Regions from separate parts of the Paenibacillus sp. FSL R7-0312 genome, predicted to be linked through region 4. Evidence: riboswitches for the same ligand, from Rfam matches in the RefSeq annotation. Region 4 holds a riboswitch; each other region holds the start of a gene.

Region 1 (7,704 bases), 4.7 Mb from region 4:
AATTTCATCTCATGGGTAACAATGACCATCGTCATTCCTTCCCGGGCCAGCTGCTTGATGACCTTCAGCACCTCACCGACCAGCTCCGGATCGAGCGCCGAGGTTGGCTCATCGAACAGCAGCACCTCCGGCTCGACCGCCATCGCCCGGGCAATCGCCACACGCTGCTGCTGGCCGCCGGACAGCTGATGCGGATAGGTATCCGCCTTGTCGGCCAGCCCTACCTTGTCCAGCAGGGCAAGCGCCTTCGTTCTGGCTTCCTCCCTGGAACGCTTCTGAACGGTCACCTGGCCCTCCATTACATTACCGAGCGCCGTCATATGCGGGAACAGATTGTAGGACTGGAAGACCATTCCCGTCTGCTGGCGAAGAGACAGCACGGTACGCTGTGGAATTTTGCCGCCGGGAGTGAAATCCAGCTTAATATTATTCAGAGCCAGGCTGCCCTTGTCGGGAGTCTCCAGCAGGTTGAAGCAGCGCAGCAGGGTGGTTTTGCCGGAGCCGGAAGGTCCGATAATGACCATCACCTGGCCATGCTCAACGGTAAGATCAACCCCCTTCAAGACCTGCAGCGGACCGAAGGATTTATGTAAATCACGTATTTCAATCATGGGTATGCCTCCTTAACTGGCCGAATACCGGTCCAGCCGCTTCTCCAGGTATTTCTGCAGCACCGATAATACTGAGCAAAATAACAGATAGAATAAACCCGCTTCGCAATACAACAGCAGCGGTTCATAGGTGGTGGCTGTAATTTGCTGAGCTTTTCTGAACATTTCTACATATGTGATGCTTGCTGCAAGTGATGTATCCTTCACCAGACTAATAAATGAATTGGATAATGGCGGAACCGATACCCGGGCAGCTTGAGGCAGAATCACCCGCCGCAAAGCCTGTCCACGGCTCATACCGACGGAGAAGGCAGCCTCCCATTGCCCTTTATGTATGGAGAGAATAGCCGCCCGGACAATTTCCGAGGAGTATGCCCCGACACTAAGGGTGAAGCCAATCACAGCTGCGATGAACGGATCAAGCACAATACCTACCGTAGGCAGCCCGTAGAAAATAATAAACAGCTGAAGCAGCAGCGGTGTTCCGCGGATGACCCAGACGTAGAAGCCGGCAATCAGCTTCGGAATTCTCCAGGAAGAGAGCCGCACAAGCGCAGTAATTACAGCAAGTGTAAGCCCAAGTGCAAAGGAGACCAAGGTCAGCGGAATGGTAAAAGCCACCCCGGCTTTGAACAGAGGCAGCAGTGAATCGAGAAATATTTGTATTTTGCGGTCATCCATCGTTCTGACATCCTTCTTGGAACGGCAAGGCGGAAGCAACCAGCTCCGCCCTGTGTCCATAAGTTATTTGAGACTGCCGTCAAGCAGGCAAGCTTATTTCGATACATTAGCTCCGAAGTACTTCTCGGAAATCTTCAGATATGTGCCATCATCATGCATGGCAGTCAGCGCTTCATTCACTGCCTGCACAAGCTCATCGTTACCCTTCAGGAAGACCGCTGCACTATACGAGCCTTCTGCAATCTCATCAACCTTCTTGATCTTGATATCAGGCTTCTGCTTCTTCAGATCCAGGAAGGACAAGCCGTCATTGACGGTTGCATCAATCCGGCCGGAGGTCAGCAGATCAATTGCCTGATTGAAGCCTTCGGTGGATACAATCTCTGCACCGTTATCCGTTGCAATCTGTCCGAGGTTACTTGTCAGGGACTGGCCGGCTTTCTTGCCCTTGAGGTCCGCGAATGATTTGATATCTTCATTATCTTCACTGACGATCAGCACAGCCTTGGATACGATATACGGGTCGGAGAAATCATATTTCACTTTGCGCTCATCCGTAATGGAAACTTCGTTGAAGATCGTATCGAACCGCTTGGCATCCATGCCGGCAAAAATACCGTCCCACTGAGTCTCGATAAACTCGGCTTCCACGCCCAGACGTTTAGTTACTTCTTCAGCAATTTCCACATCGAAACCGGTCAGCTTGCCGTCGGCATCATGATATGTGAACGGGGCATAGGTGCCTTCTGTTCCGATACGCAGCTTGCCGCTGGCTTTGACAGCTTCCAGACTATTCTGCTCAGCAGGTGCTGCACTATCAGTAGCCGCCGCAGTCGGTTCAGCCGCCGCATTGCCGCCTGTTGCTGAATTATTGTTATTGTTGTTGCCGCATGCCGCAACCACGGCCATGGTCAGGAGCAGCATAATTGTCAGACTAAGTTTTTTCATAAGATTAATCCCCTCTCATCTCTCTTTATGTTCCGGACTTGCCAGCAAAATGAATCGTAACACTGAGCTGTTACATCCGTCAATAACTTTTTCCGATAATAAACATCGGATTTATGTTATATAGGTTTTTGATAGTTTAGCTTGCCCCGAAATTGCATTTCTACATCAGTGGAAGACAAACTAAATGATCCACAACGCAAAACAGCGACCCTCCAGTAACGGAGAATCGCCGCCTTACTTCTTATGAATGTGAATGCACCTATTAACCGTGCATGATTTCAGGCAACGCTTTCTCCCTGGAGCCTCCGCTTTCTGGTTTGCGGCCCCTGCGCAGCAGCAGTCCAAGGACGGCGCCGCCTAAAGCTACAAAAATCATAATGTGGAAGGTGTCGGCAAAGCCTTGGGCCAATACAGTCTGCTTGGCCAGCTGCAGGGCTTCCTTCGAGACTCCGTCCACCGTCTGCCCGGCAGCGGCTGCCGCCTCCTGCATTTCAAGACCACGCGCGGAGGTTCTGGCCGTCAGAATCGTAACCAGTGTTGACACTGCAAGTGAGTTAATGACCTGCTGCATGGAGTTGGTGAGTGAGGTTACCCGGTTGACCAGATTGCCTGGCGCCTTGTTCAGCAGATGCGTATTCATCGGCATCATCATCATCCCCATCCCTGCACCGCACATGATTAGCGGAAGAATGAGATCACGGCTCTGGGTGGTCAGATCGACATGGGAATACTGAAACAATGCGCCAGAGACCAGACTGAGTCCGCAAACCACCAGCCAGCGCACCCCGATCCGGTCGAACAGAATTCCGGCAATCGGCATCATCAGCCCGGAAGCAATGGCCTGCGGCAGCAGGGTCAATCCGGTATCAAATGCGCCGAAGCCGCGGGCCTGCTGCAGAAACTGCGGCAGTAGAAATAAAGCACCATATAAGCCGAACTGGGCGATCCACTGCACGATAATTCCGGTGGTGAAATCCACGGATTTCAGAATCCGCAGCTCCAGTAAAGGGGTCCTGGAACGCAGCTCGGCAATGACAAAGGCAATCAGTGCAACAGCTCCCAGAGATAACCCGATTAGCGTTTTGTCCGAGGTCCAGCTCTGCGCACCCTGACTTACACCGTAAGTGAGTGAAGCAAAAGCCAGCGGTCCGAGCACCATTCCGAATTTATCCATGCCGGGAACGGTGTTCTTCGCCGCATTCGGCAGCTTTCGCAGCCCGATCAGCACACAGATAATACCGATGGGGATATTAATCAGGAAGATCCAGCGCCAGGAGTGGTATTCCACCAGCCAGCCTGACAATACAGGACCAATCGCGGGTGCGAACAGCACGGGAATCCCCATAATTCCCATAACAACGCCGACTTTACTCTTGGGAGCCAGTCTGTACACATAAGCCATCCCGACCGGGAGCACACAGCCCCCTCCGAGACCCTGCAATACCCGGAATACGACCAGCCATTCTGCACTGCTTGGCGTTGCACACAGAATGGAGCCGATCGTAAACACAATAACAGCTGTCAAAAAGACGTTCTTAGCCCCGAACCGGTCAGACAGCCAGCCTGACAGCGGAATGACCGAAGCCTGCGCCAGCATATACCCGGTTACAACCCACTGCAGCGTATGCAGGTCTGTATTGAAATCCACCACTAGTCTGGACAATGCCACATTCATTGCGGTACTGTCCAGCACAACCATAAATACGCCGGCAATAATAGCCAGCAGCGGAACTAGAATGCCGGATAACCGGAAATCGGCATCCTGCTTCAAGGTCTGATTCATACTCCTTCTCCTCCTGAATTGTCCGCAGTCAGCTACGTTGACCTGCGGGCAGGTTTGTCTATATAATTAGTGAACGGACAATTGTCCGTTATCGCATTTCATAGTCTACGGACAATTGTCCGATGTGTCAATTGTTTTACATAATTTCCTGTAAACAACACACAAGTTACCAGTGAATTACTTCGGGCTAGCGGAATACGTCAATTCCCCCTCACTTGATTCGTTACCGGCAGTATAGAGATTTATTAGAACTCACTGTAGGCATAAATGTTGTTTATTTTGCAGCTTTGATTCATGGATAGCCGGGTATCCGGATGGATTGTTGTATGACTGAAAGGGGATATTATGAAAAAAACAGAAACGGAAGTTGAACCTGTAACATCAGCAGCTCCCGAGAACACAGGGCACGCAGATAACGCTGCAAAAGAACCCGCCGATCCTTATATGCAGCGGATACTCGAAGCGGCCCGCCAGCTGTTCACCGAGAGCGGCCTCGAAGCTGTCAGTATGTACGGCATCGCCAAACGGGCCGGCATAGGACAGGGATCGCTGTACCGCCGCTTCACCGATAAGGGCGAAATCTGTTCGGCTCTGCTGCTGGACAGCACCGAGCAGTTTCTGTCGGGGATGGAACAGCAGCTTGCTGCCAGCGCCGGTGAAACGGCTGCCCTCGCGCATCTGCAGAGCAGCATTGAGCAGGTCGTTGGTTTCATTGAGCAATATGCGGAGCTCTTGAATATGATCAAATCTGAATTCACAGGCAAGAAGCAGCTTACCCAGTTCGAACATCCTTTTTTCCAGCGGCTCGGGAGGATTATGAGTGAACTTCTGCACCGCGCATCCGCGAATGGAGAGATTATCGGGATTGATCCCCGCTTCGCTGCCACAGCACTTATCTCTGTACTTAGTCCCGATCTTTACCTGTATGAACAGAAACGGAACGGATCCTCCAAAGAGGAAATCTCGCAGGGAATTGTTGCATTGTTCATAACCGGCCTCTCCAAGCGCTGAGTACAGGCTCTTTACAAGCGGAGGAATTATGGTATATTAAGTAGCAATTACGAATTCAATAGCACCTGTTATTTCACTAGGGGAGTCGGCCGACTGAGACGGAGCTTAAGCTCCGGACCCTTGGAACCTGATCTGGATCATACCAGCGGAGGGAAGTGGAGCAGAATGTATCAGCGGTTCCGCGTCTTTGCAAACTGACTGTACCTTCAGACCCATTCATTTCCTCCGGAAATGGATGGGTCTTTCTTGTTTTCGTAGCGTAATCACTTTTCCCTAAGGAGGCTTGCTTCTCCATCCTATGATCAACATCGCGAACCTGTCCTATTCTTTCGGCGCAGCTTCAAGGGCTCCGGTCTTCTCCGAAATCTCCATGAAGGTCCGCCGCGGGGAGTTCATCTCCGTCGTGGGGGCCAGCGGCTGCGGCAAAAGCACGCTGTTCAAGATTATCGCCGGCCTGCTGGAACCCGGCAGCGGCGAGGTTGCACTGCACGGGCAACCGTCCAAAAACACCTCGGAGCGGCTCGGCCAGGTCGGATATATGCCGCAGCGGGATCTCCTGCTGCCGTGGAGAACCGTGCTGGACAATTGCCTGCTGCCCTGGGAACTGAAGCGGAGCGGCTCCAAAGAGGAAGCCGTTATCCAGATTCGCAGCATGCTGCAGCAGTTCGGCCTTGGTGAGACCGGGGCTGCGTATCCGCATGAGCTGTCGGGCGGCATGCGCCAGCGGGTTGCGGTGCTCCGCACCCTTGCCGCCGGGAATGAGCTGCTCCTGCTGGACGAGCCGTTCGGGGCGTTGGACGCCATAACCAAGCGGGAGCTTCACCGCTGGCTGCTGGAATTATGGTCGGGACTGGAGAAGACTGTGCTGTTCATTACCCATGACCTTGAAGAAGCGCTTCTGCTTAGCGACCGCATCTATCTGATGACCGGCGGTGCCGGGGGCGGTATGCAGGAGTTCATCACCGGTCTCCCCCGTCCCAGACATCACAGTCTGAATTACGAACCGCAGTTTGTTGCCCTGCGGAAGGAGTTGGAGCTGAAGCTGTATGACAACCGTCTTTTATAGAAGATTGCTGCGGGAATACAGCCCGGCTATTCTGCTCGTGCTGCTGATCCTTGCAGTCTGGGAAACGGTGTCCCGGCTGGGGCTGATTCCTCCGTTCATCCTGCCGGCCCCCACTGCCATCTGGAGCGCTCTGATGGAGGAGCGGCGTCTGCTCTTCGGTGTGCACCTGCCCGCAACGCTGCTTGAGGTACTAACAGGCTTCGCTCTGTCCGTCTTCTGCGGCAGTCTGCTGGGAACGGGCATGCATCTATTCAGGCCGATGGCCAAGGCGCTGTATCCGCTGCTGATTATCAGCCAGACGATTCCGCTGGTTGCCCTCTCTCCCCTGTTTATCATGTGGTTCGGCTACACCTTGTGGAGTAAGGTCGCCGTAGTGTTCCTGACCGCCTTCTTCCCGGTGGTTGTCGGCACCTACGACGGGCTGGGCAAGAATACGGAGCAGTACCGCGAGCTGTTGTTGACGCTTGGCGCGAACCGCTGGCAGATTCTCCGCAAGGCTGCTGTTCCGCTGGCCCTGCCGTCCTTTTTCTCCGGACTGAAGCTGTCGGTAGTGTACTGTGTCATAGGCGCTACCATCGGCGAATGGCTGGGTGGCAGCCAGGGGCTCGGTTACTTCAGCCGGAGAATGGCCGGCAATCTGCAGAGTGCCGAGATGTTTGCCGCTGTTGTGCTGCTGTCCGCTCTTGGGATCACTCTGTTTCTTTGTATTGCTACGCTTGAGAAGTTATTTTTGAAGAAAAGAGGACGTTATTCATGACTCCAATCCGCTATACCCGTTATCTCTACCCCCGTAGTGCTCAACCTTATAAGTTGCTGCCTTATGTACTGCTACTGTCTGTTCTTTTGGTTCTGCCCGGCTGCGCCGGCAATAACGGGCCGACTGGCTCCGGCTCATCATTGGCATCATCCGCTCCGGCGGCAGCCGCAGACGGTACAGCCCATAAGCTGACGATCATGCTCGACTGGTATCCGAATGCCGTTCATTCCTTTTTGTATGCAGCTCAGAGTGAGGGGTATTTTGCCGAAGAGGGGCTTGATGTTGAGATACAGATGCCTGCCGACAGCAACGACGCGCTGAAGCTGGTAGCTGCCGGACAAGTCGATCTGGCCCTCAGCTACCAGCCGCAGGTGCTGATGGCCCGGGGAGAGCAGATTCCGGTCAAATCCGTCGCCGCTCTGGTACGGCATCCCCTGAACCATCTCATGGTTTCCGCAGACAGCGGAATAACCCGCCCCGGAGAGCTCTCAGGCAAGCAAGCCGGTTACTCCTCCATTCCGCTGTATGAAGCCATGCTGCACACTATGATCCAAACCGATGGCGGCGATCCCGCCTCCCTGAAGCTGATTGACGTTGGCTTTGAGCTTATCCCTGCCCTCTCCACCGGGCGTGTGGATGGAATTATGGGCGGCTTCATCAACCATGAGCAGCTGATATTAGAACAGGAAGGCCATCCTGTGCGTTCGTTCAATCCGGTAGACTACGGGGTTCCTGATTATTATGAGCTGGTGCTGGTCGCAAGTGACCAGGGTCTACAGGATTCCTCGGCATATTTCCAAAAGTTCATGAATGCTGCGCGCAAGGGTCAGCAATTCGTCACTAAGCA
Region 2 (7,704 bases), 5.7 Mb from region 4:
CAGCCCGCCCGGCTCTGAGGATGCCGGACTGCTGCGCTACGTCAAGGCGGCGGATGTGCTCGACGCATATCTGAAATGCGTCTGGGAAACCGCCGCAGGCAACCGCGAATTCGCGGCCGCCCGGGAGCAGACAGGCGCGAAGCTGCACGGGCTTGCCCTGCCGGAGTTGGAGTATTTCCTAACTCATATGGCTCCGGGGTTTGAGCTGTCGCTGGACGAGCTGTCTTCAAGAATGCGCCCGGAGAAGCCAGCCGACTAGCCGGAGACCGTGCGGCCGCTTGAAGAATGCAGCATCGTACGGACCGCTTCGCCCAACAATGCAAATAACCCGCCGTGAGGCGGGTTATTTGCATCCAGTTAAGGCATGGCTAAAGGCTCATCCAGGATGTCCCAGTCCTTGAACACCGGCTGCAGCCCTTTTGTCTCTAGCATCTCCTTAATCTCATGCACGCTGCGGTTGTCCGAGATTTCAAACTGCGGAGTCCCGCCTTCCAGGGAATGTCCGCCTACTTCGGTGGATACCCCTGCAGACATCTTGGTGATGCCGAGATGGACCAGATGATCGCGCAGGGCTGCCGGCTCCCGCGTGGACAGTGAAATACCGGAACGCGGCAGAAACAGGCGGTAGGCCAGTATAATCTGCACCAGTGCACGGTCGGTTACATCACTCTCTGGATTAAATTCCCCCAGGTACGGCCGAAAACGGGGAATGGACAAACCGATTTCGCACTCCGGATACTTGTCCTGCAAATACCTGGCGTGCAGTGCAGTCGCGAGAGCCTCCTGACGCCATTCGTACATTCCCAGCAGGGCTCCGATATTTACCGAGCGGAATCCGGCCAGGCAGCCGCGCTCGGGCGCATCCAGACGGTTGCGGTACACCCGCTTGGGGCCCTTCACATGCAGCTTGCGGTAGGTTTCCTGATGATAGACCTCCTGATACAGCGTCAGACCGTCTACTCCTGCCTGTCTGAGGTCAGCGTATTCTTTGGTAGTGAGCGGATTCACTTCAATGCTGACTGAAGAGAAATAGCCGCGGAGCACCTCCACGCAGTCTTTCACGTAATTGGCCGGACTTTGATTCCGGGATTCTCCGGTCAGAATCAGAATGTGGCGCAGCCCTGTGGCTGCGATCGTTTCCGCTTCCCGCCGGACCTCCTCCAGTGTCAGTTTTTTGCGCGGAAAATCATAGATAGAGCTAAAGCTGCAGTAGGTACAATGGTTGACGCAGAAATCAGCCACATACATCGGTGTAAACAGCTGCATCACATGACCGAATTGAGCACGTGTCAGTCTATGCGCCTTCTGCGCCATCTCTTCCAGGTAAGGCTCTGCTGCCGGTGACAGCAATGCCATCAGCCCGTCCTCGTCCAACTGCTCCAGACGAAGTGCCCGCTTCACATCGAGCGCAGTATACTGCTTCCATACCCCCTCATAGGAATGCTTGTCCATCCGGTTCAGCCTATCATAAAAGCTCATGTCCTTCCTCCCTCTTCTTAAACAGCATCAGTCAGGCCAGAAATCCGGTCAGCGGCGAAGAAGCTGCGGCTGTCTCTTCCACCGGACCCAGCCCGGCCAGATAGGCCTTCCGCCCCGCCGACACCGCTTCGCGGAATGCCTCCGCCATCAGCTGCGGGTCCCGGGCGGTGGCAATTGCCGTGTTCAGCAGCACAGCGGCTGCGCCCATTTCCATCGCCTCAGCAGCTTCGGAGGGTCTGCCAATACCAGCATCCACGATGATGGGCAGACCCGTTTCTGATATCAGAATCCGGATCAGCTCCTTGGTCTGCAGCCCGCGGTTAGAGCCGATTGGCGCTCCCAGCGGCATGACGGCTGCAGCTCCGGCCGCCTTCAGCCGGAGTGCGGCTGACAGATCAGGACTCATGTAGGGCAGAACAACGAAACCCTCAGCAGCTAAGATTTCCGTGGCTCTGATCGTCTCGGTATTATCAGGCAGCAGATATTTCTGATCATTGATAACCTCAATCTTCACCCAGTCTCCCAGCCCCGCTGACCTTGCCAGCCTGGCAATGCGTACCGCTTCCTCTGCGGTGCGTGCACCAGAGGTATTGGGCAGCAGGGTCATGTGGGAAGGAATATGGCTGATGATATTCTCCTTGCTCTCCGGATCTACCCGGCGCAGGGCAACCGTAATAACCTGTGATCCCGAGCGGGCAATCACTTCGGGAATAAGGGTGTTGCGGCTGTATTTTCCGGTCCCGATGAACAGTCTGCTCGTTATAGTAACTCCTCCAATTACCAATGGATCTTGCATCATATCGCCTCCTGTGATAAGTCACTGCCTTAAGCTAAATTACGTATCTGCATTGTTCCGTCTGCTGCGCGTGCAAGGCCCGCCTAGCCTCCGCCGACAAAATGAACCAGTTCAACATGGTCCCCCTCATCCAGAAAGGTATCTCCATAAGCATCCCTGCCGACAATCTCACCATTCAGCTCCACAATAACCAGCTTCCCGGTCCACTCCGGGCGGGCCAGAAGATCAGCCAGAGTCCGGCAGCTCTCTTCATACCTTCCGCTGCGTCCGTTAACAGTCAAATTCATTCCTGTTCACCTCCTTTGCCCGGTGCGGGGGCTTCATTCAGGACTTCAGCACACGCTGCGGCCTGAACGGATGATCTGTAGGCCTCAGCGGCGCCAGCAGGGTCCGTCGCTCCGCATATCCCGGACATTACGGCTATTCCGGCAGCACCCTTTGACAGAACTGACCTGGTATTGCCCGGTGTGATGCCTCCGATGGCAATCAACGGTATACTGCTGCAGCGGACGGCCACTTCCAACTGCGCCAGGCCCCGTTCCCGCTGTCCGGGCTTGCAGGCCGTGGGGAATACATGTCCATACAGACAGAAGTCCGCTCCCTGCCGTCCAGCGCGTGCCGCTTCCTCCTGGGAATGCACCGACCTGCCCAGCCGCAGGCCCGGGGCAATGCCGCGCGCCCCGGCAGGCGGCAGACTGTGCCAGGCCAATTGGACGCCGGCTGCCCCTGCTGCCAAAGCCACATCTATCCGGTCATTAATGACCAGCTTAGAGGGCGGAACCCCCGCTTGCAGCAACCGCTCTGCGGCAGCCAGAAGCTCCTGTGCGGACAGAGCTTTTTCCCGGAGATGGATATAATCCACCATGGGATGTACAGCAGCAGCCAGTTTGGCATACTGCTCCGGATTCAGCCTCCCGTCCGAGATCAAATGGATTTCTTTCAACACCTTCACCTCCCCCTCTATACGGCATTCCGGAAAATACAAAAAGACCGCCCCCTGTATCAGGAAGCAGTCCGGAATATAAGCAGGAATACCGGGTAAGCCGTTACCCCCGCTGCATTATTCATTCTCCACTTCCCTACGCTGGTATAAACCAGATCAGGTTCAAAGGGTCCGAACAGATATGTTCGTCTCAGCCTTGCGGCACCCCTAGTGATCGTTCATATTCTATTGTTCTTGCAGTTTGTATATTAGCATATTATTCCTGTAAGAGCTATTCTTTAATAGATTCAGTTATTAAATCCAGCAGGTTTAAGCGGCAAAAAAGCCAGCCTTCCGGCTGACTTTTCATCTGTTTGAACCTTTGATGCCTTAAACCTGTATAAACTTATCCGGCTTACAAAGCAGTGCCCATGGTCAGCCGTTAACGATCTCGCCACCGTTCACATGCATGACCTGACCGCTCACATAAGAGGAATCGTCAGAAGCCAGATATACATAGGCCGGCGCCAGCTCTTCCGGCTGTCCCGGACGCTTCATCGGCTGGGTGCCGCCGAATTCACTAACCTTCTTCGCGTCAAACGTAGACGGAATCAGCGGCGTCCAGATCGGTCCCGGTGCTACCGCGTTCACGCGGATACCTTTGTCCGCCAGATTCATCGACAGGGAGCGGGTGAAGCTGAGAATCGCTCCTTTGGTGGACGAATAGTCCAGCAGCTGCGGGCTGCCACGGTACGCCGTAATCGATGTGGTGTTGATGATCGTGGAGCCTTTTTTCAGATGGGGCATCGCTGCCTTGGTCAGATAGAACATGGAGAATATATTCGTCCGGAACGTCCGCTCCAGCTGCTCGGCGGTAATGTCCTCAATCTTATCCTGCGGATGCTGCTCTGCCGCATTGTTAATCAGGATGTCCAGCTTGCCGAGTCCCTCAATGGTTTTATTAATCAGATCCTGACAGAAGGCCTCAACTCCGATATCACCGGAGATCAGAATACACTTCCGCCCCTCCTGCTCCACCTGGCGTTTGGTTTCTTCCGCATCTTCATGCTCATTCAGATAGGATATCACTACATCCGCCCCTTCTTTGGCAAAATGAACGGCGACGGCACGACCGATTCCGCTGTCCCCTCCGGTAATGAGCGCGGCCTTGCCCAGCAGCTTGCCTGCTGCCTTGTAAGCCGAGGTTTCAAACTCCGGAAGCGGGTTCATCTCGCTTTCAATTCCGGGCTGCTGGTCCTGTACCTGTGGAGGCAGGGTTTTGACGGGTTGTTTGCTGGTGTCTGGCATAATCCATTCTCCTTTCGCTGTACCGTTATACTGTTTTACTAATCATGTTAGGATGGCTAAAAGTCTGGTGTTTATGCATCATACTTACCTAGCAAAAAACGCTTTACGTTATTTTACTTACCACATAGGGCAGCCGGCCAAACAGAAAATCTTCAGTCCAACGCGTTCCCCGGTGCATTATAGAGCCTGCAGAAGGAGAGTTATCCTCATGTCCAAAAAATCAAAAACCATCATCGTTGCCGACAAAGGTGTCATCCTGTACCAGGGCAGAATCCTCCTCGTCAAGCGGGCTGCCGCCGATTCTGCAGGTGCCGGAAGCTGGGAATGTGCCGGAGGCAAAATCGAATTCGGTGAAAGCCTGGAGGCTGCACTGGAAAGAGAAATTCTTGAGGAAACCGGACTTTCGTTTACGACAGAACGTATCCTTTACGCGGTAACCCTGCTCACGGACCCTGCAAGACAGGTAGTGATTATCACCTATTTATGCCGTGCAGCCCGTGACGAAATCCAGCTCTCGGAAGAGCATACCGATTACCGCTGGTGCACTTTAAGTGAATTACTCACCCTGCTGACGCCCCAGATTATCACTGACTTTCAGGAACACGGCATTTTTGAGCTGGAAGGGTTGATACGGTAAGTAATGAACGGTTTCTATGAGAATATTATATATATCCGGACATTCTTATATCCTATACTTTCTCTTGGAAGTCTTCAGTCTTCACGGGAGGGTCAGTTCTGCCATGGGAAATGAAAATGAAATTATACGATTGACTAACGCGACGTTAATCGACGGAACCGGGCGTCCGCCGCTGTACAACGCGAGCATTGAAATTGTTAATGGCCGGTTCGGTACGGTTGCCGGGCAAGGGAGCAGCAGGCTGGAGCATAACCCAGTCACGGTGATAGATCTTGAGGGGCTTGTCGTCCTGCCGGGATTTATTCATACCCATGCACACACCGGCTTCAAATTCATTAATAACGAGCCGCTTCACGGGTACCACAAGGAATATTTAGCTGCCTGCCTCTCAGAAGGAATAACCACGATCCGTGACGAGGGGATGACAACTGCAGCAACGCTTGATGACGTGATGGTACATACAAAAGCGCTGGACCGCAGATCTTTTCCCCGAATAATCACAACCGGCAAAGTCTTCACGGCTCCCGGCGGGTATGGCGGGCAGGCCCCTATCGGAGTTGGAAGTGCGGATGAAGCCAGATTGAAGGTCCGCGAGGTATTAGAACAAGGGATACATTGTATCAAAACAGCGCTGGAAGACGGTTATGATCCCGGGACAATCGGACTGCCGCAGCTGAATCAGGAGCTTCTGGAGAGTATCTGCAGGGAAGCCCGGAGCATGGGTGCTTATGTGTCTGCTCATGTAACCAGCTCGCATAACCTTCAGATACTGGTAAATGCGGGAATTAACGATGCTGCGCATATGATTTACGACCGGCTGGACGATGACCTGATCCGGCAAATGGTAGCCTCCAATATCCGGATCGTTCCCACGCTCACTGTAGCGAAGATGTTTCAGGACAAATTCGGCGCTCCGCTGTTAGAACAAGGACAAGATAATGTCCGTAGATTCATCCAGGCTGGCGGAGAGATTGGCCTCGGGGATGATTTTATTGAAGAAATAAGCCCGTGGTACAGGCTTGGAATGCCCTGGGAGGAAATCCGTTTGTTAGGCGAAGCCGGTCTCACCCCGATGCAGATTATCACAGCCGCCACTTCAACCGGTGCGAAGATCTGCAATCTGGCACATGAGATTGGAACAATTGAACCTGGCAAGAAGGCGGATCTGTTTGTGATTGAGGGCGACCCGCTTAAGGATATAGCCAGTCTCCGGAAAGTCAGATTTGTGATGATGGACGGCAGGATCGTATCGAAATAGAGGTATCTCGTTTGATTACAGGCCGCTTTCCACGAGGAAAATGGCCTTTTTTATTTTATATGCCCAGTATGGTTCTCTGCAGTCCTGTCTATAGCTGATCCGCCGCTGCCTTCAATGCAATAATCTTGTTCGCCGCCGTTACCTCCAGCAGGGCCTTCTACGCATCCGTCAGCTACACTTGGCCCGGTTACCTCCACGGAGGCACCTTGTGTTCGATTTTTCACATACATTGTCCCTCCTTTGGCCCATCTTCCGGGGAATTCAGCGGGGGTCCTGAGACAAGAACATATCGTCCTTCAGACGGATCTGATTCAGTGTCATACACAACAAAAAGCCCTGACAGCCTAAGCTGCCAGAGCCTCTGATACTCCCGGTCCTTCCTAATAAATCAGAGCCAGGTTTAAATAAGGCGCCGGTACACCATGAAAAAGATCATGATAACCAGAACGACCATCAGCAGCAGGCTCATGGTCCGGATCTTGGCGGTTTCGGCAGAGACATCACGGTTCTCCCGCATTCCGGCCGCAGCCAGGCGCAGAGGTCTACTCATGATGCCGCCAAGCGCAAACATCGCTAGGAGCAGCACAACTACAACGATCATCCAGGCGACAGAATAGTCACCCTTGGACATCATATAGCCTCCGGTCAACAGCTGGATAACTAGTCCATACTGGGCAAAGCGGTTGAATCCGCCGATGGCACTCAAGGTGCCTTCCTTTGCAGGGGAAGACAGCTTCGCCGTCCCGCTCAGAATAAACGGCAATACCAGATAGAAGCCAAGCGCCAGTGTGCCGATCATATGCAGGAAATAGAAAATACGGTCCATACCAATCTCCTCCGTTTACATTATAGGATTAAGCAGAAGCAAAGTCCCGATTCAGCTTGCAAAAGGGGGCTTCAGCAGCTGCCGGCTAACGTTAGTTACACAGTTACTGCTGATGTGACCGCACGTACAGAATCGGCTGATTTATCCAGAGCCGCCTTCTCTTCTGCCGTAAGCTCCAGCTCGAAGATCTTCTCGATGCCATCTGCACCCAGGAGTGCCGGGATACCCATGAACAAATTATCGTATCCGTATTCACCTTCCAGCAGGGCGATTACCGGAATAATCCGTTTCTTGTCCTTGAGGATTGCTTCCGTCATCTGAACCAGTGACGCTGCAGGCGCATAATAAGCGCTGCCGTTACCCAGCAGGCTGACAATTTCACCGCCGCCGACACGGGTACGCTGCACAATCTCAGCGATGCGTTCCGCTGGGATCAGCGTGTCGATCGGAATACCGCCAACACTGGAATAACGCACAA
Region 3 (7,704 bases), 330 kb from region 4:
TTATATCCGGCAGCGGAATCGCGATGGAGCTGAATGCTTCGGGGCTCACTAAGCCTTGTGCCGAGATGTTCCCGGCGGAGCATGTGCTTCAGCAGGCGCTTGCGCTCGGCATTCCGCTCACCGTGGGCTCTGACGCCCATGACCCTCTGAAGCTGGGAGACGGCTTACAGGAGGCGCGGGAAATGCTGTGGCGCACGGGCTTCCGTGAACTGGCTGTGTTCGAAGGACGCCGCCGCACATCCGTTCCGTTCGAAGTATAAATTATAATCCCAGGAGGGTACTATGCATCATCAATTACGTATTTTTTCCGGTTCGTCGAATCCGAAGCTGGCCGCTGATATTGCGGAGCGCCTTGGCGCACCGCTGGGCCTGATTAAGCTGACACGTTTCAAGAGCGGCGAGATTTATGTGCATTATGAAGAGAGCATCCGGAACTGCGACGTATTTTTGGTGCAATCCCTGGCTCATCCGATTAACGAGCTGTTTGTAGAGCTGCTGGTCATGATCGACGCGGCCAAACGCGCATCGGCAAGAACAGTAAATATTATCGTTCCTTATTACGGGTATGCCCGGCAGGAGCGCAAATCTGCACCGCGTGAGCCAATCTCGGCCAAAATGGTTGCCGATGTGCTGACCACTGCAGGAGCTACCCGCGTGATAACTATTGACCTGCATGCAGCGGCTATCCAGGGATTCTTCAACATTCCCGTGGATCATCTGACTGCGCTTGATCTGATCAGCGGTTATTTGAAGATCAAAGGCCTCTCCGACCTGGTAGTCGTATCACCCGACGCGGGCCGCGCCTCCATGGCCGAGAAGCTGGCCAGCCGGCTGGACTCTCCGTTTGCCATCATGATCAAGAAACGTCCGGCCCATAACGAATCGGTAATTACCCATGTCATCGGAGATGTTGAGGGAAGAACGCCGATTATTATTGAGGATCTTATTGATACGGGAACCACGATCGTCAATGTGGTAGAAGGGCTGAAGGAGCGCGGGGCCCGGAACAGCATCGTCTGTGCCACGCACGGGCTGTTCTCCGGAGACGCGCTGGAGCGGATGGATCATCCCAATATCGACGAAATTGTCGTCACGGATTCTATTGCGCTGCCGGATGAGCATTCCAGCAGATTCTCGGTGCTCTCTGTTGCACCTATGCTGGCAGAGGCCACACGCATTATCATCGAAGGCGGTTCCATAGACAAGCTATTTAGAGACGCGGGGATATAGTCCCTGCGTTTCTTTTTTACAGTTATGCTGCAGCAGCAACTTTTCAAGCTTTTACCTCCCCTTAACTCTCCTCTCAGGTTGAGAATCTCACTTCCACATGTGGTATACTGTGTGAAGAAGACAGCCAAGTCCATAAATGGAAACGAAAAGAACACTTAAGACAGGGAGTATGGGTATATATTTGATACCGCTCTCCTATTTTTCGTTAGGCTAGGGAAGCTTACAAAGGGAGGTGCCTTGCTTCCATGATTGAGAAAACTTCAGAGAATGATACGGACAGCGGTAATGTGATTCCGGTCACTCTGGATGCCAATTTTTTCTTTGAAAGAGCCGTACGGTCGCTTGACCGCTTTCAATATGATAAGGCATTAAAGAATTTTCGCAAAGCTGTTGAATATGAGCCGGATAATCCGGTGAATCATTGCAACATGGCGGGTATATTATCTGAGATGGGTAATTACACAGCATCTAATGAGATTCTGACCCATGTACTGGAGAAGATTGATCCCGCAATGACCGAATGCCATTTCTATATGGCTAATAATTACGCCAATATGGAAAGCTTTGAAGAGGCGGAGCGTTCGCTGGTCACGTATCTGGAGGAGGATGCCAGCGGCGAGTTCATGGCTGAATCCGAAGAGCTGATGGAACTGCTGCAATATGAGCTGAACCGTCCTGCTCCGCTTGTGCGGATCCGCAGCCGTGAGGGTGTGGTCGAGCATGACCGGGCCCGCAGTCTGCTGGAGGAGGGCAAGTTTCCCCAGGCCGTAGAGCTGCTGGAAGAGATCATTGCGGCCTCACCGGACTTTCTGGCTGCGCACAATAACCTGGCCCTCGCTTATTTCTATATGGGCCGGTTTGCCAAAGCGAAGGAATGCCTGAACGAGGTGCTGAAGCAGGACCCCGGCAATCTGCATGCGCTATGCAATATGGCGATTTTCCTGCAGTATGCAGGTGACAAGGAGCAGCTGGATTCTCTGCTGGGCATGCTTGAGGCCACTGTGCCTTTTCATCAGGAGCATGTATTCAAAATGGCCACCACGATGGGTATCCTGGGCAGGCATACCGCAGCGTACAGCCACTTCCGGCGTCTGCTGAAGGATGAAGAGGTCGCCGGGGACGCCGGCCTCTATCATTACTGCGCAGCAGCGGCCAGCAACAGCGGCCTCTACACTGAAGCGCTGCGCTGCTGGAGACAGGCTGCGAAGCTGGACCCTGAGTCGGCCGTGCCGGCATTCTTCCTGTCCCAGCTCCAGCAAGCCCGTGGAGAAGACAGACCCATGCCTGCGGTCAGCTATAATTACCAATTGCCTTTCCAGGAGCAGCTCAAGCAGTGGAAGGGGAATACAGGCAAGTTCACCGAAGAAGTACGGAACAATCCGCTGCTGCGCGCCTCGTTCTTCTGGGCGCTGCGCTACGGTGATTCCTCCACGAAGCTGCAGGTGACCGAAGCGTTGCGCTGGATTGAGGATGAGGAGATGTCCGAGGTACTGCGCGGAGTTCTGGAGCATCAGCCGCTCCAGGAGGACCGGCTGCAGGAGGCGGCGCTGTTCAGCCTGCAGCGGCTGATTGGAGAGAATCTGGAAGCAGCAGCTCCTGAAGAAGAGCAGGTGCAAGCGGCTTCCAGCCCCAAGGGCCCTGCTGAATGGAAGGAAGACTGGCAGCGGATTATCGATCATACGGTGGCCATGATGGACCGGAGGTATGATGCTGCGCAGAAGAAGGATGCAGAGTTTATCTGGAAGCAGTTCATCGGCAGCCTGTATCCGGATGTACCGCTATTCCGCAATGACGGCGGTTGGTGTGCGGCACTGGAGTACCTGACTGCCAGGCTGCACGGGCGTCCGGTCACCTTCCGCGAGGCGGCACAGCGTTACGGCGTCTCGGTCTCCATGGTAAGTCGCTATGCACGGCGGATCGATAATGAATGCGACACCCAGGGCATGCTGCCGGGAACGGACGGCTTGTCGCCGTCCACCAATAATATTTGAATCCTTTTTTCAAATATAAGAATCTATATGTTTCTCACACCTACTTGTAAGGAGGCCAATGTAATGTACAAAACGATTGTAATCGGAACAGGCCCGGCCGGGCTGACTGCCGCGATTTATCTGGCGCGTGCGAACCTGAGCCCGCTCGTAATTGAAGGCTTGCAGCCGGGAGGACAGCTGACAACGACGACAGAAGTGGAGAACTTTCCAGGCTTCCCTGAAGGAATTCTGGGTCCTGATCTGATGGACAACATGCGTAAGCAGGCCGAACGCTTCGGCGCTGAATTCAAGAATGGCTGGGTAGAGTCGGTGGACTTCTCGCAGCGTCCGTTCAAGGTGACTGTAGACGGAATGGGTGTGCTGGAAGCGGAGTCGGTCATTATTTCGACCGGCGCCTCCGCCAGATACCTGGGTATCCCGGGTGAGCAGGAGAATGTTGGACGCGGGGTCAGCACCTGTGCGACCTGTGATGGATTCTTTTTCCGTAACAAAAAAATTGTCGTGGTCGGCGGCGGCGACTCTGCGATGGAGGAAGCCAGCTTCCTGACCCGCTTTGCTTCCAGCGTAACGCTGGTTCACCGCCGTCCGGAGCTGCGTGCTTCGAAGATCATGCAGGACCGCGCGCGCGACAACAGCAAGGTGTCATGGGCACTGAACCGCACGCCGCTGGAGGTAACCGTTGGTGATACCGGGGTTAAGGGCATCACCGTCCTTAACAATGAGACGGGACTTACCGAGCTGATGGAAGCGGATGGTGTATTTGTCGCTATCGGACATACACCGAATACCGCTTTCTTAGGCGGGCAGATTAACACCGATGCCAATGGCTATATAGTGGTTAATCCGGGCACCACAGAGACGAATATTCCCGGTGTATTCGCTTGCGGCGACGTGCAGGATACGCGTTACCGTCAAGCTATATCGGCAGCCGGAACCGGCTGTATGGCCGCCATGGATGCCGAGAAGTTCCTGGAAGGCACGATGGTGCATGACTGGAGCGAATCGCTCGATAAATAACCGGAGAAGGTTCTTGTTATTGACGGGTTTACAAAAAAATCCTATACCAGTAGAATGTATTTAATTAGATAAGATACCCACTAGGGGAGCCTGAATAGGCTGAGACGGGAAAAGTGAATTTCCGGACCCTTGAACCTGATCTGGATCATACCAGCGTAGGAAAGTGGAGTCGGACCTTTTTTGAATACAGTCTTATTGGGCTGTTCCTTTGATAAAGCCGCTCCAGGTGGAGCGGCTTTTTGACTTGCAAGAATTCGTATGCCTTGTGCTATACATGATTCTTCGGCTCAGTCTGCTGCGTGAAATCTTATCTGATTGGCTCATAGAGCGAAGAGGAGGAGATTAGAATGCCCGAAATGATGAAGAACGAAGAGGTGGACCTTTCCCGATTTCCTGCAAGCCGGAAAGTGTATGTAGAGGGCTCGCGCCCGGATATTCAGGTTCCGATGCGGGAGATCAGCCTCAGCAGAACGGAGGGCGTTGCCGGGGAAGAGGAGAACGAACCGCTTCGTGTCTATGACACCAGCGGAATTTACACCGATGCTGCGCAAGAAGCTGACATTCGGAGGGGGCTGCCGCCGCACCGTTTAGGCTGGATTGCGGAGCGTGGCGATTCGGAGGAATACACCGGAAGAGCTGTGCAGCCGGAGGATAATGGAATCCGCAGGGGTGGGCCACCCGAAGAAGCTTATCCAGGGCTGCAGCGGAGCCCCCTGCGGGCACGTGCGGGCCGCAATGTTACCCAGCTGTATTATGCGCGTCAAGGGATCATTACACCGGAGATGGAGTATATCGCGATCCGCGAGAATACCCGGCCGGAATTCGTAAGGGATGAGGTAGCCGCCGGACGGGCCATTATTCCGGCCAACATCAATCACCCCGAGAGCGAGCCGATGATTATTGGCCGTAACTTCCTGGTGAAGATCAATGCGAACATCGGAAATTCTGCGGTGTCTTCTTCTATTGAGGAGGAAGTGGAGAAGATGCGGTGGGCGACCCGCTGGGGGGCAGACACTATCATGGACCTCTCCACCGGCTCTAAGATTCATACCACCCGTGAATGGATTATACGCAATTCTCCTGTGCCTGTCGGCACGGTGCCCTTATACCAGGCGCTCGAAAAGGTGAACGGCATAGCCGAGGATTTAACCTGGGAGCTCTATCGCGACACGCTGATTGAGCAGGCGGAGCAGGGTGTGGATTACTTCACCATTCATGCCGGAGTCTTAAAGAGCTATATTCCGTTAACAGCCGGAAGAATGACAGGAATCGTATCACGGGGCGGCTCGATTATGGCCGCTTGGTGCCTTGCCCATCAGCAGGAGAACTTTCTATACACACACTTTGAAGCTATATGTGAGATTATGAAGACGTATGATGTGGCCTTCTCTCTGGGGGACGGATTGCGTCCGGGTTCTATTGCAGATGCCAATGACGAAGCACAATTCGCTGAGCTGGAGACGCTGGGAGAGCTGACAGCCTTGGCATGGAAGCATGACGTTCAGGTAATGGTTGAGGGTCCGGGGCATGTGCCGATGCACAAGATTAAGGAAAATATGGACAAGCAGCTCGAGATTTGCCGGGAAGCCCCATTTTATACTCTTGGCCCGTTGACTACCGATATTGCCCCCGGTTACGATCATATCACTTCGGCCATCGGGGCGGCGATGATCGGCTGGCTCGGGACATCGATGCTGTGTTACGTTACGCCCAAGGAGCACTTAGGCCTGCCTAACAAGAATGATGTACGCGAAGGAGTCATTACCTACAAAATAGCCGCACATGCCGCAGACCTCGCCAAGGGGCATCCGGGTGCACAGGACAGGGACAATGCGCTGTCCAAGGCGCGGTTCGAGTTCCGCTGGCGAGACCAGTTCCATCTCTCTCTGGACCCGGAAAGGGCGCTGGAGTATCATGATGAGACGCTTCCTGCGGAGGGGGCGAAGCAAGCTCATTTCTGCTCTATGTGCGGTCCTAAATTCTGCAGCATGCGGATTTCGCATGATATCCGTAATTCCTACAGATTGAGCAGGTCGCTGTAAAAAAGGCAAGTCTCGTATAGCTATTTCCCTGCTGTCCCATGCTGTAAAAGGCGTGAGGGCAGCTTTTCTTATGCTCGAATAGCACAAGATTCATTCTCCCTATTATGTGAAACCAAGCACAAGCGTTGGCGTAAATAGCATTATCCAAGGATAGGGAGTGAATCAAATGAGGAACAAGGACTGGCTCAAGGAAAGCGAACGTTTCAATGAAGCGGCTGAATACTATGATAGGTATAGACCCAGTTATCCATTCGCCCTGATTGAGCAGATTGTACAAGAAGCCTCTCTGACTAAGGAGTCCAGAATTCTTGAGATCGGTGCCGGGAGCGGTAAAGCCTCCGAATTATTCCTGGACCGCGGGTATGAGCTGCTATGTATTGAACCGGGCCCACAACTGGCGGAATTGGGAAGACAGAAGCATAGGGATAAAAACGTGCGATTTGTAACCTCCAGGTTTGAGCACTGGTCTGGGCCGGAGACGGATTTCGACCTGATCTTCTCCGCTCAAGCCTTTCATTGGGTGCCGCAGCCGGAAGGTTACAAGAAATGTGGGCGGCTGCTGAAGCCGGGAGGGCGGCTCGCGCTCTTTTGGAATTTTTATCTGCAGGGAGACAGTGAGATGGAGCAAGAGATTGCCGAGGTCTGTGCGGAGTATGAGGTATTCTGGTTTAATAAGCGGGATGTAATTGAACAGAGAGTGGAGCGAACTGTAGCAGAGCTGTCCGGCAGCGGAAATTTCAGAGCCCCGGAGGTCTACCGGTATCCTTGGGACAGCAGGGATGACGCGGATAGCTTCATTAACTTCCTGCGGACCTGCAACGGGTTCATCGGGCTGAAGGAAGCGGAGCAGATTGAATTAAGCGCCAGGTTACATAAGCTGATCGGCCGGAATGGCGGCACCCTGCAAAGGAATTTTATATGTACGCTTTTCATAGCCGAAGCCTTGAATTCTGTGAATTCTTAACATACATAGCTGTCCCTATGCTGTAACAGGCGTACGGGCAGCTTTTTCCTTAAAAGCTAATATGTTGTGGGGTAATTTTATACTTAGTGACTGCAATCACAATTTACCCCCCTGCCCTATGCTAAGCTGTTGCTGAGAAGAATTCTCAATTGTGAGGTGTGCAGATCTTGAGCAAAGTGTTGAAGCTAGATGAGTCTATATTGGAGCTGGTAACCAGGCACCCGGAAGCCGTAGATATTATGGCCGGTCTGGGTTTCCATGATATAACGAAGCCTGGAATGCTGCAGACGGCAGGCAGGTTCATGACATTATCCAAAGGCATGAAATTAAAGAGAATAGAGCTGGAAACCGTTCGCCTGGCCTTTGAGCAGCACGGCTTCGAGATTATTGAATAGAAGGAGAGAATATAATGAGCGAACTGATTAATAACCGTGAAGTGGATGTACCGGAGCAGACACGC
Region 4 (7,704 bases):
GATCGGCCGCTGGCTGCCTTCCTATAATTACGGAGACGGTGCCTGGGAGATTGTGGGCGGAGGGGTTCCGCAGTGGAATTCCGCGCTGCTATTGCTCGGATACCTGGCAGTTTTTATGCTATTATCGGTCTATATCCGAAAAAAACAGGAAGCGGTGTAATGTACAATGGCTCTTAAGCAGTTCCGGTTATTTCCGCGCAGGTTTGGTTACTACCCTTTTATCTGGCTGATCTATCTGGTATTCCCGATCTTAAATCTTCAGGGCTATAGCGGATACAAATTACTGGGGGGATATGCGCTGGTGGTGATTTTCACGGTCACCTACCGTCAACTCTACTGGACAGAGGGCAAGACCTACTCGGCCTGGCTGGGACTGCAAATGCTGCTGATCGCAGTGTTATGTATAGTGTACAGCCCTTTCAATTTCTATATGGGCTTCTTCACAAGCAATTTTGTCGGCTGGTATACCGATCTGCGCAGGTTCAAACGGGCCTTTGCTGTGTTCACGATGATGGTTGTCGGTCTGGCACTGCTGTCTTTTAGCAAAATGTACGGTACAGAATGGCTATTCCTGTTTCCCTTTGTCATGATGATGCTGATTACTCCTTTTGGCATCCGCTCCATGAACCGCCGGCGGATGCTGGAGAAGGAGCTGGACCAGGCGAATGAGGTCATCAGGGAGATGGTCAAACGCGAGGAGCGGATGCGTATCGCCCGTGATCTGCACGACACGATGGGGCATACGTTGTCGCTGATTACGCTGAAAAGCCAGCTGGTCGAGAAGCTGGCCGTCAAGAATCCCGAACGGGCGCAGGCGGAAGCGCGGGAGATCCAGCGCACTTCACGTGCTGCGCTGCGGCAGGTGCGGGAGCTGGTCTCGGAGATGCGCGCAGTCTCTGTGGCCGAAGAACTGGCGGAGGCCGGGGAGATGCTGCGCAGCGCGGAGATTGGGCTTGAAGTGGACGGAGATGCAGCGCTCCCGGGCGTATCAGACCTGACGCAGAATATTCTCAGCCTCTGCATCAAGGAAGCCGTCACCAATATTGTGAAGCATAGCGGTGCAGACCTGTGCCGGATTGGCATTGAGATGACGGCTGGAGAGGTACGGATTACGGTGGAGGATAACGGAGTTGGAGTCGGGCTGCAGGACGGGCGAGCTGAGGGAGCAGCGCACCGCCGGGACGGCAACGGAATGAAAGGGATGGCCGAGCGGTTGGCCCTGATTGACGGTTCTCTGACCTTGGGCCCGGGAACGGGCAGTGGCATAGGAACAGGAACTGGGACAGGAACATTGTTAACTGTGGTGACGCCAAGAATAGTTAAGGATAGAAAGGACGGGGAAACGGCATGATCAGCATCGTAATTGCCGAGGATCAGCGGCTACTGCGCGGAGCGATGGCTTCACTGCTCGATTTGGAGGATGATATCGAGGTTGCCGGGGAAGCCGGAGACGGGGCAGAGGCACTGGCCCTGATTGAACGCCTTCAGCCGGATGTATGTCTGATGGATATTGAGATGCCGCTGATGAGCGGTCTGGAGGTTGCGGAGATCCTGAAATCGCGGGGCTGTGCCACCAAAATCATCATCCTGACGACCTTCGCCCGCCCCGGTTATTTCGAGCGGGGCGTGAAGGCCGGGATTCAGGGCTACCTGCTGAAGGATGAGCCGGTGGACAAGCTGGCGGAGGCGATCCGCCGGGTGATGGGCGGGCACCGGGAGGTGTCCCCCGAGCTGGTCTTCGGCAGCCTGCGGGAAGAGAACCCGCTGTCGGACCGGGAGCGGGAGATTCTGAAGCTGGCCGGCGCGGGCCGGAGTGCCGGGGAGATCGCCTCGGCGCTGCATCTATCCTACGGCACCGTCCGCAATTACATCTCGGAGATTCTCGGCAAGCTGGAAGTGAAGAGCCGGATTGAGGCGGTGCGGCTGGCTGAGGAGAAGGGCTGGATGTAGGGCGGGTACTTGATGAATTGAGCTTCTTAAGCTCACATGGAATAGGCATTATGTTGTACGAAGTGCAACTCTGTTCACCGTTAATAGGGTGTTTGAGAGAATTGTTGTACGGAATACAGCAATTCTCCCGCTATGCCGCTTGGAGAAGGAGAAATGCTGCCTTTTGTACAACAATCTTGAATCAGGGGCCGGGATAAGGAGGGGAATGTTGTATTTAGTGCAGGATTTCTCCGGAATTCCGGAAAATGCGCCCCCCACCGCAAACGGCAGGTTCATCGTGAAATGTGAATAGCTAGGTTCAGCATATATGGGCCGAATAGCGGCGACTCCGTCAAAGGCTCTTGGCCTGCTCCTCGCGCATCCACACCGAGAGCTGGCGCTTAAGCTGCAGGAACTCTGGTGCATCGGTGATTTCATCGCGGCGCGGACGCGGGAACGGTACATCGACGGTGTGCAGGACGGAGCCGGGACGTCCGGAGAAGACATAGATGCGGCTGGAGAGCAGCAGCGCTTCTTCGATGTTGTGGGTGATGAACAGCACGGAGCGGCGGTTCTCTTCCCACAGCTCCAGCAGCCAGCGCTGCATCTGCTCGCGCGTCAGCGCATCGAGTGCGCTGAACGGCTCGTCCAGCAGCATCAGCTCCTGCGGAGCGAGCATGGCCCGCAGGAAGGCGGCCCGCTGCTGCATGCCGCCGGACAGCATATGCGGATAAGCGCGCTCGAATCCGCCCAGGCCGACCTTGGCCAGCCAGTGGCGCGCGGCTTCGCGGGCCTGCGGCTGAGGCGCGCCCTGCAGCTCGGCGCCGAGCAGGACGTTGTCCTCTATGCTCCGCCACGGGAACAGCGCGGGCTGCTGCGGCATATAGCTGATCTTGCCGCGCTGCCCGGTAACCGGGACGCCGTCCATGCTGACGGTTCCGGCATCCGGCAGCGTCAGGCCGCCGATAATATGGAACAGGGTGCTTTTGCCGCAGCCGGAAGGGCCGACAATGGAGACGAATTCCTGCGGCGCTACCGTCAGCGACACCTGATCCAGCACATGCGTCTCCCGGCGGCGGTGCGTGAACGACTTGGAGACGCTGCTGACTTCAAGCGCAGGCGGTGCGCTTTTGGCCTCGTCAAGGCTGCTGCCGGGGACGTCCTTCTTGAGCTGTACGGTATTCGTGAGTGGAGACACTTCGGTCAGCTCCTTCTGTATAGAAATCTTTGTACTTAAGCTTTATCTCTAACGTTCTCAGTATAGCGGTGTGTTGTTACCCTATGCGCGTTAAGCTTCCTTGCGCGGCTTCCAGCGCACGAGCCACCGCTCCAGCAGGGCAATCAGCGCGAACAGCACCAGACTCAGCAGCACAATAATGACAATGGCCACGAACATCCGGTCCGTGCGGTAAGAGGCCTTTTGCAGCAGCATATAATAGCCGATCCCTTTGTCCGCGCCGATCCACTCGGCAACCACTGCGCCCATGACGGCATAGGTCGCGGAGATTTTGAGCCCTGAGAACAGGGAGGGCAGGGAGCCGGGAAGCTCCAGCTTGGTGAAGATCTGCCAGTTGCTTGCGCCGGCCATTTTCATATAGTTCAACATTACCCGGTCGCTTTGCGCCAGCCCGCCCATGGCCGCTACAGCAACTGGGAAGAAGCAGACGAGGGTGATCAGGACGATTTTGGGCAGCAGGCCGAAGCCGAACCAGATAATCAGCAGCGGTCCAAGGGCAATGGAGGGCACATTCTGGCTGAGGATCAGCAGCGGATAGAGTGCTCTTTTGAGCCAGGGCAGCAGATGGAGCAGCAGGGCGACAATGAGGCCGATGCCGGTGCCGACCGGGAAGCCGATCAGGGTCAGGCGCAGCGTTGCGGCCGTATGCGCCCAGATCCCGGAGGCGTTGCCGCGTGATTCACGCGCGATATCGGACGGGCTCGGCAGCTGCCAGGCCGGGATATGGAACACCGATACCGCAATTTGCCATGCGCCCAGAAAAAAGATGACCGCCACAAGGGGCGGCCAGATTTGTCTCCAGGTGCTTCTCACGGCCGGTATTTCTCCGTCAGCTTGTCCATGCTAATACCGCTGGGATTATGGGCGATCTTGATCTGGGAGATCACGCTCGGGCTGCCGGAGGCAATCAGTGCCTCATGCATCTGACGTACAACTTCCAGCAGCTCCGTGAGCTCGCCTTCCATGGTAGTATCAAGCGGATTCACCTGGTGCTTGACCCCCGACTTCTGAATTACCTCAATCGCAGTGTCCACGTAAGGGATCGAATCCTCATTGTTTGGAGTCTTGGGAATTACCTGAATGCTAAGCAGTGTATTAGCCATTTATTATTCATTCCTCTCATGTAAGTTAGGGTCAGTATTATTCCACCCGGTGTTTACTGGCCTTCCGGCAAAAATTCATTCGTAAATGTACTTGCGGCATCCAGCGGTTTGTCCAGCAGCTTCAGGCCGTACATCCACTCTGCGTAATTCTGCCAGATTTCAAGCTTCTGCTCCCCCCAGCGGGCGGCATCGTCCTTGTATTTCGGGCTGAGCCATTTCTGGCTGGCCAGCACCAGCTCGGGATCAAGATCAGGCACTGCATCGGACAGGACTGTGGCCGCCTCTTCCGGATGATCGATCGCGTATTGATATCCTTTCGACGTAGCTTTGAGGAAAGCCTTCACCACTTCCGGATGCTCGGCAATTTCCTTCTCACTGGTGGTCAGCACCGGTGTGTAGTAATCCAGCTGCGGCGCATAATCCTTCAGGTACAGCATATCCAGCGGCTCGCCGCGCAGTTCGGCTTCGATCCCGGTCCAGGCGTAGAAGATCCAGGCAAAGTCGATATCGCGTTTCACCGCAGTGAAGAAGTCGGCTTCACCAATGTTTACCAGCTTCACTTTTTTGACATCTCCGCCTTCCGGATCCATGATCGCTTTCATGGCCGCTTCTTCCGCAGGAGAGCCCCAGCCTCCGTAGGTTTTGCCTTCGAAGTCTTTCGGCGTCTTAATATTGCGGTCCTTCGGAGCGGCAAAGCCGGAGGTATTATGCTGAATGATAGCGGCGATAGATACGAGCGGCACATCCTGCAGGCGGGCCAGGGTGAGCGCCTCCTGTGCACTGATGCCAAACTGGGCTTCACCGGAAGTAACCATCGTGTCAGACCCGGCAGCGCCAGGCTGCACAATCTCTACATCCAGACCTTCCTCAGCGTAATACCCCAGCTCCTTGGCGGCATACAGGCCGGTGTGATTCGTGTTCGGCGTCCAGTCCAGCGCAATCTTAACCGGGGTAAGCTCTATAGGCGCGTCGGTGGTACTGGCGGCTGCGGTTGCTTCAGGTGTAGCGGTGCTGCTCCCGGCGGCAGGTGTGCTGCCTCCGGCATTTCCTGCGTTACTGTTTCCGCCCCCGCATCCGGCTATCGCAATAACCAGCATAGAGCTGAGCAGCAGCGGTAATACTTTTTTGACTCCCATTTCTCTTCTCTCTCCTTCCAGCAATCCCTAGTCTTCCAAAATTCAGAGTAACCCATACCAAAAAGCGCCCCGGAGACCGGGACGCCAGTTACTTGCGCAAGGTGAGCTCAACTTCAGGCCTATGAAGGGGCTCGGGGTTGAATGAAGATTCCTACGCTGGCATTATCCAGATCAGGTATAAGGGTCAGTATCTTGTGGGATACAATCTCAGCCGGCCAATTCCAGCACCCCTGGTTCTATGAAGTTCACGGGTATTGCTATGTTCTTACGGTGTATTATAGACGCCAGCTTCCTGGTTGTCCAGCCTCCCCCTCAATCCCTATCATAGAACCGCTTCTTACGGCGGCTGCGTATTCCGTTCCACACCTCTCTCAGCGTCAGGCCCAGACTGACTGCGATCCCGGAGAAGGTGAGGAACAGCGCCAGGTACTCAAACGCAGAGTACTCCAGCATTTTGCTCCAATCGATCGGTGCCTTCAAGTCCTCAATGACCTGATTCATCCCGTAAATCCCGCTTATTACCGTAAATACAGTCAGGACCATCAGCAGCGTATCCCGGCGTTTGGCCTGGAATTTATCCTGATACTGGAACAGGTCATTCAAGGTCATCTTCACTTCATCGAACAGGGCGTCGTTGCCGTAAACCTTGCGCAGCTGGAAGAAGATCTCCCGTCCCTGCGACTGCGAAATCAGCTCCAAAAAGTAGAATTTGGCCGAGAACTTATTAATCAGGAAGATCAGATTCTCGATCTCGTCATAATCGTGGTTGATGCGCAGCCGGGAATGCAGATTGGCCAGCTTCAGCAGCACGATTTTATGAAAAACACTCAGCAGAAGCCCATAATAATACTCCCCGTACATCTGGTTAATCAACGGGGTGGCGATGTCAGATTCGGCCCGGCTCAGGCAGCAGAAGGTCTGCTCATTGGTCATATAATAGGTGTCCGGCCCCCAGCGGCTGTAGCAATGTTCAGAGGTGTACTGCTCGATATATTCGGGATCGCTGGCACTGGTATAAGGCTTGCCCTCCATACTCAGCCCATCCAGCTGGGAGGCACGGTAGCGCAGCAGGGTACTGATCTCCTCCGATTCTTCTTCGCGGTTGAAGCCGTAGAAAGCCTGCACCAGCATCCGTTCGTCCACGAAAAAAGGCAAGGTCTCGAAATACGCGCCATCGATCTCCGCAGGGTCGAGAAACGGCTCCAGCCCGGCAATCAGATTCTTGAATACGAAATCCTCCACCTGGCCGAAAGACTTCTTATGACAATGGATAAAGGACTGCTTATCCTGGTAGGATACGTCCTCCAGTGTACGGAAGCGGTCGGCGAATTCCAGCGCAGTGCTGAAGGAGAGATGCTCTTCTTCAATAGCCGTTCTTATGGTCAGGAAGCCCAAATCAAACGGACAGAGGAACACATCCGTGGACAGCACGCGGAAATTTACGGATTGAAACGGCATTTCAAGCTGGCACTGCAGATTGTTCACCCGGGAAAAGCGGCGGAAGGAATCAGCATCCTTCTCACGCGGAAAGAGGACATGAGCGGCGAACGGCAGGTAGCTGCGCTCCATTCTCTCATGGGAGACGCAGTAGCCCTCCCCGTAATAGGCATGCTCAAGATCCTTGTTATCGAGAAAAAAACGCGTAAACCCGTCCTGCTGCAGACGCTGGGCCAGTTCTTGGTCCTGTCCGGCCTTGAGGGAGAAGGGGAAAATGAATTGCAGCAATGCAGTATGCAGCAGCGGTTCGGGTCTGTCGGAGTGCAGCTCAGCCATATACGGATTCCGTCCTTATTCACAGGATATTGATCTCTTGCTATATTACCCGATTTTCCAGGCAGCCACGCTAAGCAGGAATAATACGGCGGCAAAAGCGGCCAGAAGCCCTGAGGTCTGGGCCACCTGCATATGGTCCATGGACCAGCCGGTCAGCAGCGGCAGCACCGCGCCGCCGATTCCGCCCGAGGCGATCATGATGCTTGGCGTGGATTCCTCCGCACCGGGCAGCAGCTTGCTTGCGAAGACTAGGGCGATGGAGAAGATGCCGGACATGAACAGCCCGAGCAGCAGAATGACGGCGAATGCGGCAATCCGGTGCTCGGCGAACGGGAAAATAACCAGCAGCAGCAAAGCGGCGAAGCAGCTGAGGAGCACGTAGATGCGGTAGGAAATCCGCTCGGCAACCACACCGGCGAACAGTCTGCCCGCCGACATAGCCAGCCAGAAGAAGGTAACCGTCAGCGCTGCCGCAGCTTCGCTCATGCCCAGCTTGGCGATGAAGATCGCCGGCATGAAATTGACC

Evidence for each region. Region 4 has a riboswitch for thiamine pyrophosphate ahead of MKX70_RS03625 (ABC transporter substrate-binding protein). Riboswitches for the same ligand answer to the same signal wherever they lie in the genome.
Region 1: another riboswitch for thiamine pyrophosphate. It lies ahead of MKX70_RS24445 (ABC transporter ATP-binding protein); the one in region 4 lies ahead of MKX70_RS03625 (ABC transporter substrate-binding protein).
Region 2: another riboswitch for thiamine pyrophosphate. It lies ahead of MKX70_RS28750 (thiamine phosphate synthase); the one in region 4 lies ahead of MKX70_RS03625 (ABC transporter substrate-binding protein).
Region 3: another riboswitch for thiamine pyrophosphate. It lies ahead of thiC (phosphomethylpyrimidine synthase ThiC); the one in region 4 lies ahead of MKX70_RS03625 (ABC transporter substrate-binding protein).

What each region holds. Positions count from the first base shown of each region.
Region 1 covers NZ_JBBORE010000001.1:5,551,702-5,559,405, forward strand. Annotated here, with positions in the region: gene MKX70_RS24420 (amino acid ABC transporter ATP-binding protein) at 1-611, opposite strand, end outside; gene MKX70_RS24425 (amino acid ABC transporter permease) at 624-1,292, opposite strand; gene MKX70_RS24430 (amino acid ABC transporter substrate-binding protein) at 1,386-2,240, opposite strand; gene MKX70_RS24435 (DHA2 family efflux MFS transporter permease subunit) at 2,503-4,023, opposite strand; gene MKX70_RS24440 (TetR/AcrR family transcriptional regulator) at 4,369-5,034, shown strand; TPP riboswitch at 5,103-5,205, shown strand; gene MKX70_RS24445 (ABC transporter ATP-binding protein) at 5,318-6,100, shown strand; gene MKX70_RS24450 (ABC transporter permease) at 6,081-6,857, shown strand; gene MKX70_RS24455 (ABC transporter substrate-binding protein) at 6,854-7,704, shown strand, end outside.
Region 2 covers NZ_JBBORE010000001.1:6,602,040-6,609,743, forward strand. Annotated here, with positions in the region: gene yfbR (5'-deoxynucleotidase) at 1-259, shown strand, start outside; gene thiH (2-iminoacetate synthase ThiH) at 358-1,479, opposite strand; gene MKX70_RS28740 (thiazole synthase) at 1,511-2,275, opposite strand; gene thiS (sulfur carrier protein ThiS) at 2,359-2,562, opposite strand; gene MKX70_RS28750 (thiamine phosphate synthase) at 2,559-3,221, opposite strand; TPP riboswitch at 3,335-3,437, opposite strand; gene MKX70_RS28755 (SDR family oxidoreductase) at 3,633-4,505, opposite strand; gene MKX70_RS28760 (NUDIX hydrolase) at 4,714-5,142, shown strand; gene MKX70_RS28765 (amidohydrolase family protein) at 5,246-6,400, shown strand; gene MKX70_RS28770 (hypothetical protein) at 6,451-6,624, opposite strand; gene MKX70_RS28775 (hypothetical protein) at 6,801-7,226, opposite strand; gene mdh (malate dehydrogenase) at 7,322-7,704, opposite strand, start outside.
Region 3 covers NZ_JBBORE010000001.1:1,187,831-1,195,534, reverse strand. Annotated here, with positions in the region: gene hisJ (histidinol-phosphatase HisJ) at 1-260, shown strand, start outside; gene MKX70_RS04980 (ribose-phosphate diphosphokinase) at 283-1,230, shown strand; gene MKX70_RS04975 (tetratricopeptide repeat protein) at 1,476-3,221, shown strand; gene trxB (thioredoxin-disulfide reductase) at 3,285-4,238, shown strand; TPP riboswitch at 4,311-4,417, shown strand; gene thiC (phosphomethylpyrimidine synthase ThiC) at 4,586-6,280, shown strand; gene MKX70_RS04960 (class I SAM-dependent methyltransferase) at 6,447-7,244, shown strand; gene MKX70_RS04955 (DUF1858 domain-containing protein) at 7,412-7,639, shown strand; gene MKX70_RS04950 (DUF438 domain-containing protein) at 7,654-7,704, shown strand, end outside.
Region 4 covers NZ_JBBORE010000001.1:855,678-863,381, reverse strand. Annotated here, with positions in the region: gene MKX70_RS03655 (ABC transporter permease) at 1-160, shown strand, start outside; gene MKX70_RS03650 (sensor histidine kinase) at 167-1,351, shown strand; gene MKX70_RS03645 (response regulator transcription factor) at 1,348-1,950, shown strand; gene MKX70_RS03640 (ABC transporter ATP-binding protein) at 2,282-3,127, opposite strand; gene MKX70_RS03635 (ABC transporter permease) at 3,218-3,979, opposite strand; gene MKX70_RS03630 (thiamine-binding protein) at 3,976-4,269, opposite strand; gene MKX70_RS03625 (ABC transporter substrate-binding protein) at 4,323-5,405, opposite strand; TPP riboswitch at 5,537-5,647, opposite strand; gene MKX70_RS03620 (hypothetical protein) at 5,718-7,178, opposite strand; gene MKX70_RS03615 (MFS transporter) at 7,224-7,704, opposite strand, start outside.